3 regions of the Brachybacterium sp. J153 genome follow, and region 1 is predicted to be linked to each of the others. Evidence: riboswitches for the same ligand, from Rfam matches in the RefSeq annotation. Region 1 holds a riboswitch; each other region holds the start of a gene.
What was found. Region 1 has a riboswitch for thiamine pyrophosphate ahead of V1258_RS07430 (YkoF family thiamine/hydroxymethylpyrimidine-binding protein). Riboswitches for the same ligand answer to the same signal wherever they lie in the genome.
Positions count from the first base shown of each region.

Region 2: another riboswitch for thiamine pyrophosphate. It lies ahead of thiC (phosphomethylpyrimidine synthase ThiC); the one in region 1 lies ahead of V1258_RS07430 (YkoF family thiamine/hydroxymethylpyrimidine-binding protein).
Region 3: another riboswitch for thiamine pyrophosphate. It lies ahead of V1258_RS05635 (bifunctional hydroxymethylpyrimidine kinase/phosphomethylpyrimidine kinase); the one in region 1 lies ahead of V1258_RS07430 (YkoF family thiamine/hydroxymethylpyrimidine-binding protein).

Region 1 is NZ_JAZDCH010000012.1:133,373-136,635, reverse strand. It holds gene V1258_RS07435 (ECF transporter S component) at 1-470, opposite strand, end outside; gene V1258_RS07430 (YkoF family thiamine/hydroxymethylpyrimidine-binding protein) at 467-1,201, opposite strand; TPP riboswitch at 1,239-1,347, opposite strand; gene V1258_RS07425 (MBL fold metallo-hydrolase) at 1,360-2,079, opposite strand; gene purS (phosphoribosylformylglycinamidine synthase subunit PurS) at 2,203-2,454, shown strand; gene purQ (phosphoribosylformylglycinamidine synthase subunit PurQ) at 2,454-3,179, shown strand.
Region 2 is NZ_JAZDCH010000026.1:9,752-13,014, reverse strand. It holds gene V1258_RS12695 (carbohydrate kinase family protein) at 1-806, shown strand, start outside; gene V1258_RS12690 (hypothetical protein) at 786-1,244, opposite strand; gene V1258_RS12685 (hypothetical protein) at 1,272-1,454, opposite strand; TPP riboswitch at 1,567-1,677, shown strand; gene thiC (phosphomethylpyrimidine synthase ThiC) at 1,677-3,263, shown strand, end outside.
Region 3 is NZ_JAZDCH010000010.1:18,040-21,302, reverse strand. It holds gene V1258_RS05640 (HNH endonuclease signature motif containing protein) at 1-1,544, opposite strand, end outside; TPP riboswitch at 1,937-2,029, shown strand; gene V1258_RS05635 (bifunctional hydroxymethylpyrimidine kinase/phosphomethylpyrimidine kinase) at 2,020-3,263, shown strand, end outside.

The sequences.
Region 1 (3,263 bases):
AGCGCTCCCGAGACGGCGAACACGCCCCAGCCGTAGCGGCGGTAGCGGGTCAGGGCGAAGGGCAGCTCGGAGCCGAGGCCCTGGAGCGCGGCGGAGAGCAGCAGCAGCGGACCGACGGGGCTGCCGAGGAAGACCACCTCGATCACCGCCGCGAGGATCTCGGCGAGGATGCCCACGCCGGGGCGGCGAAGGATCGCGATGGCGATGGGCCCGACCAGCAGCCAGGACCCGAACAGCACGTGCTGGGCGAGGTCGCCGGCGGGTCCCATCGCAATCGCGAGCAGGTTCCAGGCCTGCACGAACGCCCAGTACAGGAAGCCGAACACGACGCCGAGCACGACGACCAGCACGAGCTCCCGGAGGGCCAGCGGAGCGCGGCGGGGGCGCGCGGCGCCAGTATCGGGAGAGGTCTGCGCGGTCTGCGGCGCCGCGGCCTCACGGGAGTCGGGGCTCTGCGGCTCGGCGCTCATCGGGCCTCCTCCGCGGACGCGTCCGGCCCGGTCCCCGCGGTCGCGCCCGGAGAGATCTCAGCGGGCGCGTCAGGCAGCTCGCGCAGATCGTGGGACGGGCTGTTCAGGGAGATCGTGAGGTGGCTCGTGACGTGCTGGACGCCGCGGCCGACGAGCAGCCAGCCGGCGATGGCCGTCGCGATCACGTCGCCGAGGTCGCCCTCGAGGCGGGTGACGAAGTGCTCGGAGCCGCGGAAGGTGCCGAGCTCGCGGGCGTGGTCGATCGCGGCGTAGATGTCGCGCATGTGGTCGGGCGGGGTGCCGTCCTCGGCGACCGCGTCGGCCAGCGGGTACAGCGCCCACTCGGCGCTCGCGAACCGCCCGGTGCGCCGTGGCGGCGGCACGGCGGTGACGCGCGGTCCCGCCCCACCGGGCATCTCGCAGGCCACCTCCCCGGGGCAGCCCCGCGAGAGCAGCACCGACATCGTCGCGTGGTGCTCGGTGCGGGCGAGCGCCTCGCCGAGGTCGATCAGCGCGCGCTGCAGGTGCGTCTCGTGGCCGCCCAGATAGGTGGAGACGTCCCCGGTCTCGCGCACGAGCCCGGTCAGGTCGAGGGCGGAGAGGGCGCCGACGAGGATCCGGGCGTAGTCCTCGCTCATCACGGCGGCGGTCACGCGGGCGCCGACGCCGAAGCCGAGCGGTGTCGCGGACGGATCGGCCGGGGCGGTGGGGGCTGCGGGCGGTGTGGTCACGGTCCATGCCTTTCGAGTGGGCACGGGCGCGCGGCGACGATCGCCTGGCGGAGCTCCCTGCGCCGGCATGATCCGGATCAGGTTCTACGGTCGGAGTTGGAGAACTCCCTCTCAGCCCGGCTCACCGGACTCCCGTGCACGCCCGGCACCCTACCCGCTCACAGCTCGATCGAGCGCTCCGGGTCCACCCAGTCGCGCACCTCGGTGCCCTCGGCGGCGAGCGCCGTCGCCTGGCGGACGTAGATCGCGCGGCCCCCGACGCTCGCGACCGCATCGTGCACCGGGAGGGCGAGCCGCGGACGGACCGCGCGCAGGAACTCGATCGTCTCGGACATCTTCGACCAGGGGGCGACGACTGCGAACGCGAGCACGTCGATGCCCTGGAACTCGGCGAGCGGCTCGAGGCTGTCGCCGGTGACGCCGAGGCGCGGCCCGTCCCCCGCCGAGAGCACGAGGCCCGTGTTGCCGACCCGCGGGATGTCCGGGTGGATGACGGCGTGCGCCCCGCCGGCCGCGGTCACCCGCAGCGGCGATCGGCCGCCGACGGCGGGCAGCTCGTGCGACTCCCCCGCGGGCAGGGCGCGCATCCGCTCCGCCGGGATGGCGGGCCCCTCCCCCATCGGGCCGGCGTCGGCCTCCGCGAGCAGCGCGACCGTCTCCGGCTCGGCGAGCACCACGGCGTCCCGGTGGCGTTCGAGCACCTCGGCGAGGAGGGCGCGCTGCACGTGGTCGGCGTGCTGGTGCGTGATCGCGACCAGGTCGATCGACCCCTCGAGCGCGCGCACGGCCTCGACGCTGAACATCCCCGGGTCGATCAGGACGCGCCGCGCGGCGACCTCGACGAGCAGGCAGGAATGGACGAGATGGCGGATCCTCATGGCGACTCCCGGGGGGCGTGGTGGTCCCCCGACCGTACGCCCCTGGACCGCCCGCCTCCGGGTCCGGCGCGCTCGGTAGGATGACCCGCAGGTCCCTGCCCCGCCCGCCCCCGAGGAGCGCCCATGCCACGCGTCGTGGTCCACGTCATGCCGAAGCCCGAGATCCTGGACCCCCAGGGGAAGGCGGTCGCGGCGGCCCTGCCCCGTCTGGGCTTCGAGGGCGTCGCCTCCGTGCGCCAGGGCAAGCGGTTCGAGCTGGAGGTCGCCGGCGAGGTGACCGAGGAGGTCCTCGCGACCCTGCGCGAGGCCGCCGAGACCCTGCTGTCGAACCCCGTGATCGAGGACGTCGTCGCCCTCGAGGTCGAGGACGCCTGATGCGCATCGGTGTGGTGACCTTCCCGGGCACGCTCGACGACCGCGACGCTCTGCGCGCGGTGCGCCTCGCCGGAGCCGAGCCGGTCGCGCTCTGGCACGGCGAGGACTCCCTGAGGGACGTCGACGCCGTGGTCCTGCCCGGCGGCTTCTCCTACGGCGACTACCTGCGCGCCGGGGCGATCAGCCGGTTCGCCCCCGTCATGGAGAGGGTCGTGGACGCGGCGAACGGCGGCATGCCCGTGCTCGGCATCTGCAACGGCTTCCAGATCCTCTGCGAGACCCACCTGCTGCCCGGCGCGATGATCAAGAATGCCCACCGCTCCTTCATCTGCCGCGACCAGCCGCTGCGCGTCGAGAACACGGGCACCGCCTGGACGTCCGGCTACGCCCAGGACCAGGTCATCCGCGTCCCGCTGAAGAACCAGGACGGCCAGTACATGGCCGACGCCCGCACCCTCGACGAGCTCGAGGCGGAGGGCCGCGTGGTGTTCCGCTACGTCGCCGGCGCCACCCACGGACCGGCCGGCTTCGAGGACAACCCCAACGGCTCGCAGCGCGACATCGCCGGTATCACCAACGCCGCGGGCAATGTGGTGGGGCTGATGCCGCACCCCGAGCACGCGGTCGAGGCCGGCTTCGGCCCCGACGAGCCCGGCAAGGGCACGCGCACCGGCACCGACGGCCTCGCGATGTTCACCTCGGTGCTCACGAGCCTCGTGGCCTGAGTCCCGGCTCCAGCACCCGGCCCAGCCCGTCTCAGCCCAGCCGACGATTGCGCGCCTGGCTTCCCTCCGTGGAGGCCAGGCGCG
Region 2 (3,263 bases), on a different contig from region 1:
TCGGAGTCCCCGCCGAGCTGCTTACCCGCCTGGGCACCGACGTGAACGGCGACGCTCTGCGCGAGCACCTCGAGCAGTCGGGCGTGAGGCTGCGCGAGGCCGGCACTGAGCCCCCGGAGAGGACGTCGACCGCCGAGGCGCAGATCGGTCCGGATGGCGCGGCGACCTACCGCTTCGACATCGAATGGGACCCCGGGGAGATCCGGCTCGACCCGGTGCGCCTCGTCCACACCGGTTCGCTGGCGACGGCGATCGAGCCGGGCGCCGCCGCAGTAGAGGCAGCACTCTCCGCTGCACACCCGGGCACGCTCCTCAGCTTCGACCCGAACGTCCGGCCGTCGCTCGGCCTGCCTGTGGCCGGCATCCGCAGCCGGGTGGAGCGCTTCGCCGACCGGGCGCACGTCGTGAAGATGAGCGATGAGGACCTCGAGTGGCTGTATCCCGCCGAGCCCCTCGTCGATGTCGCGGACCGGATGCACGCGTCGGGGGTGGCGCTGTTCGTCGTAACCCGTGGCGCCCAGGGCTGCACGCTCAGCACCCCGCACTGGACCGCCGAGATCCCGGCGCTGCCGGTCACCGTCGCCGACACCATCGGGGCGGGCGATGCGTTCATGTCGGGCCTGCTCTTTGCGATCCTCACCGCCGACGCGGATCAGGAAATCCGCGACGGCGCCGTCCCTCAGCAGGCCGCAGAGTCATGGGCCGCAACCGCTCTGCGCAGCGCCGCGATCACTGTGGGACGACGCGGGGCGGAGCCGCCGTTCCTCGAGGAACTGGTCGGGAGCTCAGCGCAGATCCTGCCCTAGACGGACGACGTGACGGGTGAGGCGGTGACCGCGCCTGACGCGCAGGCCGACCTCGGCGACACACCAACGGAGCCGGCCGTCCGGCGAGCAGGGCGCCCGACTGAAGTCCTCGTCGAAGGGCTCGGCGAAGGACCAGACGTAGCTGCGTCGAGGCGTGCGCCAGGTCGCCAACTCCGGCCGAGCGACGATCTCGTAGAGGTCGAGGTCCTCCCAGCGAGCCAGCTCGCCGCGGGCCAGTGCACCCTCGGACACCTCGGTCGCCGCGGTCGAGAGCACTCCCTCGTACTCTCGGGGGAACTGCACCCCCGCGAGCGCGCTGCGAGCCAGCAGTTCGTCGTACGCGAGCATCGACTCGACGCCGCCGCTCAGCGCCTCGGCCGTGCTCCTCTCCTCCGGTATGCCACCGTCACCGATCGCGGTAAGCGGTAAGAAGACCACGTCACGAAGCTGCGGGATCCGCCCGCCCTAGACGCCGACCTCCGGGACCCACCCCGCGGCGGCCCGCAGCCGAAGCGCGATCACTGCGTCTGCACCGTTAAACTCCCAGGTCGCCTCGACGATCGCCCACACCTCCCGCCGCTGGGCCTGCCCGAGGCGCGTCCCCCGCCCGCTGCGGGGCACGCACAGGTTCTGATCCAGCTCGAGCACGCGGTGCGGGGGATCACCTCACGGTATTCGTCGACGAGGAACCCCTGCGTGGCGGTCCGGCGGCCGTCGCGGACGCCTCGGACGCGACCGCATGCGTCTGCTACGGTCTTCGCCGATCCCTCGGGTGCCCGTCGCAACGGGCTGAGATCGAACTGTCGCGGTTCGAGCACCGACCGAACCTGCCCCGGGTCATGCCGGCGAAGGAAGAAGGAGAGCGACTGCATGTCTGCACGCCCTGAGAACTACCCCACCCACAGCCTCGGCCATCTCGAGGACCCCGCGCACGGCCTGCGGGTGCCCGTCACCCGCATCGCCCAGGACCCCTCCCCCGACGGGACGGCCAACCCGCCGCTGGAGGTGTACCGCACCGCCGGCCCCGGCTGCGTCCCGGAGGAGGGCCTGCCGCCGCTGCGCGAGGAGTGGATCCGGGGCCGCGGCGACGTCGAGGAGTACGCGGGCCGGGCCCGCGATCTGTCCGACGACGGGCGCGAGGCGGTGCGCCGCGGCGAGGCCAGCGCCGAGTGGCGCGGCGAGACCCGGCCCCCTCTGCGCTCCCTCCCGGGCCGGCGCGTCACCCAGATGCACTACGCCCGTCGCGGCGAGATCACCCCGGAGATGCGCTATGTCGCGCTGCGGGAGGGCTGCGACGTGGAGCTGGTGCGCAGCGAGGTCGCGGCGGGCCGCGCGATCATCCCCGCGAACGTGAACCATCCCGAGGCGGAGCCGATGATCATCGGACGCAGCTTCCTGGTGAAGGTCAACGCGAACATCGGTAATTCGGCGGTGACCTCCTCGATCGCCGAGGAGGTCTCCAAGCTCGAGTGGGCCACTCGCTGGGGCGCCGACACCGTCATGGACCTCTCCACCGGGGACGACATCCACACCACCCGCGAGTGGATCCTGCGCAACTCCCCGGTGCCCATCGGGACCGTCCCGATCTACCAGGCGCTCGAGAAGGTGAACGGGGACGCGAACGCGCTGACCTGGGAGATCTTCCGGGACACCGTGATCGAGCAGTGCGAGCAGGGCGTGGACTACATGACGATCCATGCCGGGGTGCTGCTGCGCTACGTGCCGCTGACGGCGAACCGGGTCACGGGGATCGTCTCGCGCGGCGGCTCGATCCTGGCCGGCTGGTGCCTGGCCCGGCACCGGGAGAACTTCCTCTACGAGCACTTCGACGAGCTGTGCGAGATCTTCGCCCGCTACGACGTCTCCTTCTCCCTCGGCGACGGGCTGCGGCCCGGCTGCCTCGCCGATGCGAACGACGCCGCGCAGTTCGCCGAGCTCGACACCCTCGCCGAGCTGACCCATCGGGCGTGGGAGTACGACGTGCAGGTGATGGTCGAGGGCCCGGGGCACGTGCCGCTGCACCTGGTGCGCGAGAACGTGGAGCGCCAGCAGGAACTGTGCGACGGCGCGCCGTTCTACACGCTCGGCCCGCTGGTCACCGACGTGGCGCCGGCCTACGACCACATCACCTCCGCCATCGGCGCGACGGAGATCGCCCGCTACGGCACCGCGATGCTCTGCTATGTCACGCCGAAGGAGCACCTGGGGCTCCCGGATCGCGATGACGTGAAGACCGGGGTGATCACGTACAAGATCGCCGCTCACGCGGCCGATGTCGCGAAGGGACATCCCGGAGCCCGCGAGCGAGACGACGCCCTGTCGAAGGCCCGCTTCGAGTTCCGCTGGCGGGACCAGTTCGGGCTCTCGCTGGATCCGCAGCTGGCCGAGGAGTACCACGACGAGACCCTGCCGGCCGAGCCCGCGAAGACCGCGCACTTCTGCTCCATGTGCGGGCCG
Region 3 (3,263 bases), on a different contig from region 1:
CCGGGATTCGGCGCCGGCTCCCCGGCGTAAGTGCCGCGGAGGAAGCTGGACCAGGCGGCGGTGAGCCCCTCGACCATGCGCAGGCTCGCCACGTCCAGGTCGTCGATCACGGTCACCGCGTCTCCGGCGCCGCCGATCCGCCAGCGGGTGCGGCCCGGTTCGGTGGGGCCGGTGGGGATCCGGACGGGGTCGAGGAGTCCGGTGGTCTTGTCGAGGTGGTGCTGCCAGCACAGGAGGTGCAGGTTCTCGAGGTCGGTGGGCCCGCCCGCGCCGGGGGTGCCGCGGCGGCACTCCTCGAGGTGGTCGCACTCGGACGCCCACGAGCTGGGGCGGGTGCAGCCCGGCACAGCGCACTGGGCGCTGCGCAAGCGCAGGTGCTCGAGCATCGCCGGGGTGGGCGTGTACCGCTCGGCGGGCAGGGGCAGGAAGGCCCCGCTGCAGGGATCGGTCAACACGCGGTACCAGACATCCGCCGAGCCGGCGAGGCTGCGGGCCATCGACGGCGGCAACGGGGTCGTGCCCTCGAGCATGCCCGGCTCGTCCGACGCGCCGAGGAGCGTGAGCGCCGGGATCGTGATGTTGAGGCGGAAGCGCGGGGCAGGCACGTCGACACCGTCGGGGTCCAGCTGTGCGGAGGTGAGCAGAGCGAAGCGCAGGCGCGTGAGCGACAGGGCGCGACCGCTCTCGAGGACCGTCCCCTCCGGGTCATGCGGGATCGGGGCACCCTCGCGGAGGGCGGCGCGCTGGGCGGCCTGGAGGGCGCGGGCCGTCTCGTCGAGCTCCGTGAAACAGGCGAGGATGTCGGGGATCGGACCGGTGATCTGCAGGATCCCGACGCCCGGCTGCGGCGACGGGAGCAGCTCGACGGACCGCTCGAGACAGGATTCCGGATCGGGGCGATCCTCCCGCTGACGGAGCAGCTCGATGAGACCTTTCAGCAGGGTGAAGAATCGTTCCGAGGTGATATCCGCGAACCAGGTGGAGAGGATCTCGTCGAGCTGTCGACGGGAATCGTCCGACAGGCTTCGAGATCCTTTCAGGATCCGCTCGAACCAGGCGGCGGAGATCTCCCCGGAGTCGAGCCGAGCGAGCGCTCGCGGGAGCAGATGGACGGCCTGGTGCGCGTCCCGGAGACGCCATCCCGCGGCACCGCGGGTCACGCGGAGGGCGAGGGCGGCGCGCAGGGTGTCGACCTCGTTCACCTCCTCGCACTCCTCGTACTCTCCCTCGAGCTCGTGGAGCGCGGCGAGGGCGCGGTACTGGCTGACGAGAGCTCGGGCGGCAGCCCGCTCGGCATCCCAGACGCGCTGTGATGCCGCGCTGAGCTGGGGATCATCTGCGCAGCCACCGCGAGCCGGGAGGGCCTCGCGAGTGCCGGGAGTGCGACCGGAGACGGCGCGCAAGCGCAGCGGGAGAGAGGCGAGCAGGTCAGGATCGACGGGCGCCAGACCGGCGGCCGAGGGCGCGACCGCGGCCCCATCGTCAGCCTTCGGGGCGCGGGAGGAGGAACCCGACGAGGAGCCGTCGATCGGCACGATGCTCACCACGTCCACCCCCTCTGCATCCCCGTCGGGGAGGGCGCGGGACCCGCGCCGAGAACTCCCCCTCGAACACCTCCACCCTAATCCTCATCACCCACCTGGGAAATCCCTGCTCTCGCATTTGTGGATAACTTCGTCGCCACGGCGGGTGATCGACGAGAAACACCACGGGGGCCGAATCGTTCCTCCCCAGAACAGGGTTATCCACAGGGTTTTTCCCCATGTCGCGGCGGACAGGGTTTCGTGTGTCGGACCCCGGGTGTACAGGGGGCCAGGAGCGACAGCCGGCCGGTCAGTGGGCGGCACGAGCGGTGGCGGGCGGGCCGAGCGACGGTCCGGCACGCCTCCTGAGCCAGACGCCGCCGCGCGGCTCCGCGCCGTTCCCCTACACTCGGCCGCTGGACACGGGGTGCGCCCGAGGCGCTGAGATCACACCCGTGGAACCTGATCTAGTTCGTACTAGCGAAGGGATGTCCGCATGAGCTCGGATTCTCGCACCCTCTTTCCGCACGCCCGCACGGCCCAGCCCGCCCGCACGGCCCAGCCCGACCCCCGCCCCGCACCCGCCCTCCCCCGGGTCCTCTCGATCGCCGGGACGGACCCGACGGGCGGAGCCGGCACCGCCGCGGACCTCAAGTCGATCACCGCCGCGGGCGGTTACGGCATGGCCGCGGTCACCGCCGTCGTCGCGCAGAACACGCACGGCGTGCGCGACATCCACCTCCCGCCCGCCACCGTCCTCACCGCGCAGCTCGAGGCGGTCTCCGACGATGTCGAGCTCGAGGCCGTCAAGACCGGCATGCTTGGCACCGCCGAGATCATCGACGCCGTCGAGACCTGGCTCCGCGCGCATCCGCCGCGAGTGCTCGTCATCGACCCGGTCATGGTCGCGACCAGCGGTGATCGCCTCCTCGCCGGCGAGGCCGAGCAGGCGATGCGGCGCCTGTGCCGCCTCGCGACCGCCATCACCCCGAACCTCGACGAGCTCGCCGTCCTCACCGGCGAGGCCCCCGCGCGCACCGAGTCCGAGGCCCTCGCCCAGGCCGAGCGCTTCGCCGCCGAGACCGGTGTCGCCGTCGTCGTGAAGACCGGACACCTCGACACCCGCGCGATCACCACGACCTGGGTCCCCGCCGGCGGCGGCACGGGCCACGCGGTGCGGACCACCCGCGTCGACACCACCAGCACGCACGGCACCGGCTGCTCCCTCGCCGCCGCGCTCGCCACGCGGCTGGGCGCCGGCGACGACCCCCGGACGGCGCTCGCCTGGGCGAGCCGCTGGCTGCACGAAGCGATCCAGCACGGCGCGGCGCTGCAGGTGGGCGGCGGGAACGGGCCCGTGGACCACGGGCATCTCGGCCGCCGGCTCGCCGCGGCGGGATCCGCGGCACCATGGCTCGGCCCTGACGCGGTGCCGGCCCGGCTCGAGGCGCCGGCAGACCTCCACCCTGCCCCAGCCGACGGGCCCGCCCCCACCCACGGGTCCGCCCCGGCCGTCGCCCCCGTCGGCCCCTGGACCGCCGCGCTCTGGGAGGCGGGCGCGCCGCTCGCCGCCGCGATCGACGACTCGGGCTTCGTCGCCGCCCTCGTCGACGGCAGCCTGCCGGAGGAGCAGTTCAGCGTCTATCTCGCGCAGGACGCCCACTACCTGCAGCGGTACTCGCGGGCGCTGGCGGCACTGGCCGCCTCCGCCCCGGACGACGAGGCGCGTGCGTTCTGGTC